DNA from 2 places in the Nonomuraea sp. NPDC001699 genome. Region 2 is predicted to be linked to the other one. Evidence: riboswitches for the same ligand, from Rfam matches in the RefSeq annotation. Region 2 holds a riboswitch; the other holds the start of a gene.
What was found. A riboswitch is a leader RNA that binds a small molecule or an ion and turns the genes downstream of it on or off. The one in region 2 is predicted to bind S-adenosylmethionine.
Positions count from the first base shown of each region.

Region 1: it holds a riboswitch for S-adenosylmethionine, as region 2 does, so the genes downstream of both, ACWCSU_RS17460 (aminotransferase class V-fold PLP-dependent enzyme) here and thrC (threonine synthase) in region 2, are expected to answer to the same signal.

Region 1 covers NZ_JBSFGF010000005.1:178,952-182,347, forward strand. Annotated here, with positions in the region: gene ACWCSU_RS17450 (SAM-dependent methyltransferase) at 1-456, shown strand, start outside; gene ACWCSU_RS17455 (cytochrome P450) at 440-1,639, opposite strand; SAM riboswitch class IV at 1,715-1,830, shown strand; gene ACWCSU_RS17460 (aminotransferase class V-fold PLP-dependent enzyme) at 1,878-3,173, shown strand; gene ACWCSU_RS17465 (DoxX family protein) at 3,176-3,396, opposite strand, start outside.
Region 2 covers NZ_JBSFGF010000045.1:29,715-33,110, reverse strand. Annotated here, with positions in the region: gene ACWCSU_RS51000 (cold-shock protein) at 1-4, opposite strand, end outside; gene ACWCSU_RS50995 (MoaD/ThiS family protein) at 247-522, opposite strand; gene thrC (threonine synthase) at 548-1,780, opposite strand; SAM riboswitch class I at 1,794-1,934, opposite strand; gene ACWCSU_RS50985 (RNA polymerase sigma factor) at 2,014-2,568, opposite strand; gene ACWCSU_RS50980 (alpha,alpha-trehalose-phosphate synthase (UDP-forming)) at 2,600-3,396, shown strand, end outside.

The DNA.
Region 1 (3,396 bases), on a different contig from region 2:
TGGTGGCCGCTGCCGCACGTGGGCACCCGCGCCGAGATCGGCCGCCCCCGCGACGACGCCTGGGCCTCCGTTCTGGTACGTCTCACCCACGGCCGGGCGATAGCCGTGGATTATGCACACCCTGTGGATAACCGACCGCTCTGTGGCACGCTGACCGGTTACCGCGGCGGCGCGGTCGTGGCCCCCGTCCCCGACGGGACCTGCGACATCACCGCCCACGTCGCCCTCGACGCGTGCGCCGAGGCCGGGCGGCGGGCCGGCGCGATATCCACAACCTTGTCCACACAGCGCGACATGCTGCGGGCGCTGGGCCTCACCGGCGCCCGGCCGCCGGTCGACCTCGCCGCCGCCGATCCGCGCGCCTACGTACGGGCGCTGTCGAGGGCGTCGGAGGAGGCCGAGCTGATCGATCCGGCCGGGCTGGGCGGGTTCGGCTGGCTCAGCCAGAGCCGGTGACGTCGAGGTCGAGCGAGCGCAGGCCGCGGATGACGAACCCGGGCTTGTAGACCGGCTCCGCGCGCAGCTCGATCGTCCCGACCCGGTCCAGCAGCGCGGTGAACGACTCCGTCAGCTCGATCCTGGCCAGCGGCGCGCCCAGGCAGAAGTGGATGCCCGCGCCGAAGGAGATGTGCGGGTTGTCCGGGCGGCCCAGGTCGAGCCGGTCCGGGTCCTCGAACACCTCGGGGTCCCTGTTGGCCGAGCCGAACAGGCAGGCCACCTCCGAGCCGCGCGGGATCCGCACGCCGTGGACCTCGATGTCCTCCAGCACCCAGCGCTCGAAGAGCTGGAGCGGGGTGTCGTAGCGCAGCAGCTCCTCGATGGCGGTCGGCAGCAGCGAACGGTCGGCGCGCAGCCGGGCCAGCTCGCCGGGGTTCTTCAGCAGGGCCCGCCAGCCGTTGCCGGAGACGTTGACCGTGGCCTCGTGGCCCGCGTTCAGCAGCAGGACGCAGGTGCCGGCCAGCTCGTCGAGGGTCAGCTCGGGGATCGCGGCCAGGGCGCTGACCAGGTCCTCGCCGGGGTTGGCGATGCGTTCGCGGGCCAGGTCCTTGAGGTAGGACTCGAACTCCTCGGCCGCGCGCACCGCCTGGTGCTGGGTCTCCAGGCTGGGGTTGAGCTCGTACATGCCGCACATGTCGGCCGACCACGGGCGCAGCAGGTGACGGTCCTGCTCGGGCACGCCGAGCATCTCGGCGATGACGGTGACCGGCAGCGGCTCGGCGACCTCGGCGATCAGGTCGCCGCCGCCCTTCTCGACGTACGCGTCGATCAGGCTCTCGGCGATGGCCCGGACGCGCGGGCGCAGCGACTCGACCATGCGGGGCGTGAACGCCTTGGACACCAGCCGGCGCAGCCTCGTGTGGTCCGGCGGCTCGACCTCCAGCATGCCGTTCCTGCTGACGCGCCAGAAGGCTTCCTGGAACTCCGGCTCGGGCTGCCGGCCGAACTCCTCGTGCGTGGCGACGTGGGTGTAGTCGCGGCCCAGCCGGCGGTCTCTGAGCAGCGCGTTCACGTCCGCGTGCCGGGAGATCAGCCACTGGTTGGACGGCTCGAAGTAGCGTACGGGCGCCTCGCGCCTCAGCTCGTCGTACGCCGGATAGGGGTCGACGACGAAATCCGGATTCCAGGGATCAAAGCGCACTATTTCATCTTATGAGACGGGTTGACCTGCTGGGCTTGCGAATCGTGCCCCGGTGTCGGTTATAGTGCCGTCGTAGGTCATGAGTGCCAGCGACAAGCCCCGGCTAGCTGGCCGGCAACCCTCGCGTCCGCGGCGGGGTGCCCCGGGTGAAGACCTGGTCCGTCACGAGGTGTGGCGGGCAAGCGCGGGCTCCGTGGCTGTTCCCAGGGGTCCGACCGACCCCGTGAGGAGCCGTGCCATGTCCACTTTGACGATCTTCAACTCCGTGCCCGCCCAGGCCGCCGAGACCCCCGCCGCCCCCGTCGCCGCCTCCGGACGGCCGATCCCCGCCGTGCTCGGCGCCGACCTGGAGGTGCCGGTCAAGGGCGGCCGCCTGGTCAGCTACGCCAACCTCGACTACGCCGCCAGCGCCCCCTGTCTTGAGCCGGTCAGCGCCGCCGTCGCCGCCGCGCTCCCGGCCTACTCCAGCGTCCACCGCGGCGCGGGCTACGCCTCCCAGCTCACCACCGCCCGGTACGAGCAGGCCCGCCACACGGTCAGGGCCTTCGTCGGCGCCCGTGCCGACGACGCCGTCATCTTCACCCGCAACACCACCGACGCCACCAATCTGCTGGCCCGCTGCCTGCCCGAGGACGCGACCGCCGTCGTCTTCGACTCCGAGCACCACGCCTCGCTGCTGCCCTGGGCGCGGTCCGTGCGCCTGGCGCCGCCCGCCTTCCCCGGCGAGGCCGTCCGCGCCGCCGACGAGGCGCTGGCCGGGATCGAGGGCCCCAAGCTGCTCGTGGTCACCGCCGCCTCCAACGTCACCGGCGAACTGTGGCCCATCGCCGCCCTGGCCCACATCGCCCACCGGCACGGCGCCCGCATCCTGGTGGACGCCGCCCAGCTCGTCCCGCACCGCAGGCTCAACCTGACCGCGCTCGACCTGGACTACGTGGCCTTCTCCGGCCACAAGCTGTACGCGCCCTTCGGCGCCGGCGTGCTGATCGGACGCCGTGACTGGCTGGCCGAGGGCGAGCCGTACCTGAAGGGCGGCGGCGCGGTGCGCTCGGTCGGCGAGACCACCGAGTGGCACGACGACCCCGAGCCCCGCCACGAGGCCGGCACCCCCAACGTGCTCGGCGCCATCGCCCTGGCCGCCGCCTGCGACGCGCTCACCGCCACCGGGTGGACGGAGCTGGTGCGCGAGGAGGAGCGCCTGATCGCCCGGCTGCGTACCGGGCTGTCGTCGATCGAGGGGGTGCGCGAGCTGTCGCTGTGGGGCGAGGACCACCCCCGGGTGGGGATCGTGTCGTTCGTCGTGGACGGCTACTCGGCCCGGGAGGTGGCCGAGGCGCTGTCCGGCGAGTACGGCATCGGCGTGCGTGACGGGAAGTTCTGCGCGCACCCGTTCGTCCGGCACCTGCTGGGCACCTCGGACGGCGGCTGCGAGGACGGGACCGCCTCCGCGGTACGCGCCTCCATCGGCATCGGCAGCACGCAGGAGCACGTCGACCGCCTGGTCGAGGCCCTGCGGGACCTGGTCGGCCGCTGAGCTCAGCGGTTGGGCGGCTTCGGGTGGGGCGGCTCGTCGGACACCAGGGCGTCGATGTCCCTCATGTCCTCGTCGTTGAGGTGCCCGGGGCGCGGCGCGTTGGGCTGCCTCGGCACGTTGGGCTGCTCGACCTCGCCCTCGGGCCGGACCGGCGTCGTCGGGCCGCCCTCGGGTCGCGTCGGGCCGCTCTCCGGGCCGGGCTGTGTCACGGGCCCCTCGGTGA
Region 2 (3,396 bases):
CCACTTCCGACTCCTCTTACTGGGCTCGCAGATCTCGCCCATTCCTCCGCGAGACCTGTAATCGCCTGACTTTTGGGAAAATCAGCCATACGATCGCCCTCGACCATACCTGTGGCAAGGGGTTTGGCAACAGAGTCAATCGACAAACCGCTAATTTCATCGAAGGCTGAGTCGTTCGAGTTGAATTGGGTTCTAAAACAAGAAGGCGCCCACAAGGGGCGCCTTCAAGAGTCGGGGGTCCGGCGGTCAGCCGCCCGCGACGGCGGGGATGATGGAGATCTGCGTGCCTTCGGGGGCGGGAGTGTCCAAGCCTTCGACGAAACGGACATCCTCTTCGCCAACGTAAACGTTGACAAAACGACGAATCTTGCCCGATTCATCCAGAATTCTCGCGCCGATCCCCGGGTAGTCGGAGTCGAGCTTGGCGAGAACGTCACGAAGAGTCGCCCCTTCGCCACTCACTTCGGCGTTACCCCCGGTGTAAGTGCGCAGAATGGTGGGAATCCGCACAGAAACGCTCATGGTTTTTGTTGCCTTTCCTGGATTGTCAGACAGTCGCGCGGAACGCGTCGAGAGAGGGCCGGATCACGGCGGTGGGCCGCGCGTCGTCGCTGATCGCGTCGAGCGTCTTGAGGCCGTCGCCGGTGTTCAGGACCACGGTCTCGGCCTCGGGGTCGAGCCTGCCCGTCTCGACGAGCTTCTTCAGCACGCCCACCGTGACGCCGCCCGCGGTCTCGGCGAAGATGCCCTCGGTGGAGGCCAGGAGCTTGATCGCGGCGACGATCTCCGGGTCGGTGACGTCCTCGACGCCCCCGCCGGTACGCCGGGCGATGTCCAGCACGTACGGCCCGTCGGCGGGGTTGCCGATGGCCAGCGACTTGGCGATCGTGTCCGGCTTGACCGGCTGGACCACGTCGTGCCCCGCCTTGTACGCCGTCGAGACCGGCGAGCACCCGGCCGCCTGCGCCCCGAACACCTTGTACGGCGTGTCCTCGACCAGCCCGAGCGCGATCAGCTCCTTGAACCCCTTGTCGATCTTCGTGAGCTGGGAGCCCGAGGCGATGGGGATGACGATCTGCTCCGGCAGCCGCCAGCCGAGCTGCTCGGCGATCTCGTACGCGAGCGTCTTGGACCCCTCGGCGTAGTACGGCCGCAGGTTGACGTTGACGAACCCCCACCTCTCGCCCAGCGGGTCGCCGATCAGCTCGGAACAGAACCGGTTGACCTCGTCGTAGGTGCCCTCGATCCCGACCAGCCGGCCGCCGAACACCCGGGCCATGGCGATCTTGGCCGCTTCGAGGTCGGCCGGGATGAACACGCACGCGTCGAGGCCGGCCCGCGCGGCGGCGGCGGTGACCGCGCCGGCGAGGTTGCCCGTGGAGGAGCAGGAGAGCGTGTGGAACCCGAAGTTCCTGGCCGCCTCGACGGCGATGGCGACCACGCGGTCCTTGAAGGAGTGGGTGGGGTTGCCCGAGTCGTCCTTCACGAACAGGGACCGGAGGCCGAGCGCCTTGCCGAGGTTGCCGGCCTTGACCAGCTTCGTCCAGCCCGGGTTCATGTTGGGCTTGCTCGCCACGTCGGCGGGGACCGGAAGCAGGGAGCGGTAGCGCCAGATGTTGGCGGGGCCGGACTCGATGTCCGCGCGGGTCACCTGGCCGAAGGAGTAGGCCGCTTCGAGCGGCCCGAAACACTCCAGGCAGGCGAAGCTGGGGCCCAGGGGGTAGCGCGTGCCGCACTCGCGGCAGGACAGAGCGACGGCAGGACCAAAGTCGAGCGACATGAAGCGAGGCCTTCCCTCATCTTCGCCCGCGGCCACCTTGACCGCGAACCGGAATTGGCACCTTGTCCCGGTCGGCCTCGCCAGGTCGCGAGTACAAGCCGGGAGGGTTGCCGGGGCTTCGCAGGGCCGGTCCCTCCACCCCTCTGGATGAGCAATATTCAGTTGTCGAAAGGGACTCTACCTTCTCAAGTGGCCGAAACGGCCACCCATCTCAGAAGGTGAGAAAGCTTGTCTCACCGATAGTCCTCCCCGAGGACTCCCTGCACGTACTTGCGGGCCTGGTGGATGCGGGACTTGGCGGTGCCGAGCGGGATGTTGAGCTGCTCGGCCACCTCGTTGTAGTCGAGCTGGACGATGTCGCGCAGCACCAGCGCCTGGGCCAGGTCGGGCTTGTCGGCCTCCAGCGCCTCCATCGCGTCGAGCAGGTCGAGCCGCGAGCCGGCGATCACGCTGACCCGCCGCGCGTCCGGCTTCTGCATCGGCAGTTCCTCCGACGTCTGCTCGGCGGCCCTGCGCTTCAGCGACCGGTACGTGGTGCGCGCGCAGTTGGCGGTCACGATGTGCAGCCAGGTGCTGAACCTGGCCCGCCCCTCGAACCGCCCGATGTTGCGCGCCACGGCCAGCAGTGTGTCCTGCGAGGCTTCTTCCGCGTCCTGGTGATAGGGCAGGATCCGGGCGCAGTGGCGCATCACGTCAGGCTCGATCCTGGCCAGGAGCTCGCCGAGCGCGCGATGGTCTCCGGCCGCGGCCGAGCGGGCGAGTTCCTCGGTTAGCTCATCTAGCGCCATAGCTGGGATCCTATGGGCGAAGGGAGCCCAAATGAACAGCGTTCTCGTGGCGTCCAACCGCGGGCCGGTCTCCTTCACCGTCGACGACGACGGTGAGCTGACCATGAAACGCGGTGGTGGGGGCCTGGTCTCGGGCCTGTCGGGGGTGGCCAAGGAGCACGGCGTGCTGTGGGTGTGCGCCGCGCTGTCCGACGGCGACCGCAGCGCCGTACGCCTGGCTCCGGGGGGCCGGCTCGACCGGACGGGCTACGACACGGGCGCGTTGCGGATGCTCGACATCCCCGCGGCCACCTTCCACCGCGCCTACAACGCCGTGGCCAACTCGACCCTGTGGTTCGTCAACCACCTGCTGTACGACATCCCCAACTCCCCCAGCTTCGGCACCAAGTTCCGGCGCGAGTGGGAGTCCTACCGCGACTACAACGGCGCGTTCGCGCTGGCGCTGGCCGAGGAGGCCGGGCACGGCGCACGCGTGATGGTCCAGGACTACCACCTGACGCTCACCCCGGCGATGCTCCGCGCCGAGCGCCCCGACCTGCGCATCGCCCATTTCAGCCACACGCCGTGGGCGCCCCCGGAGTACTTCTCCCTGCTGCCCGACGCGGTGACCAGGGAGGTCCTGGACGGCATCCTGGGGGCCGACCACGCGGGCTTCCTCACGGCGCGGTGGGCGGCGGCGTTCATGGACTGCTGCGAGGCGCTGCTGGGCGCGCGGGTGGACCGCGCGGCCCGCACGGTCACCCACGAGGGCAGGAAGACCCGCGTCGGCGTGCACAGCCTGGGCGTGGACGGCGCGGCGCTGTGGGCGCGGGCCTGCGAGCCCGACGT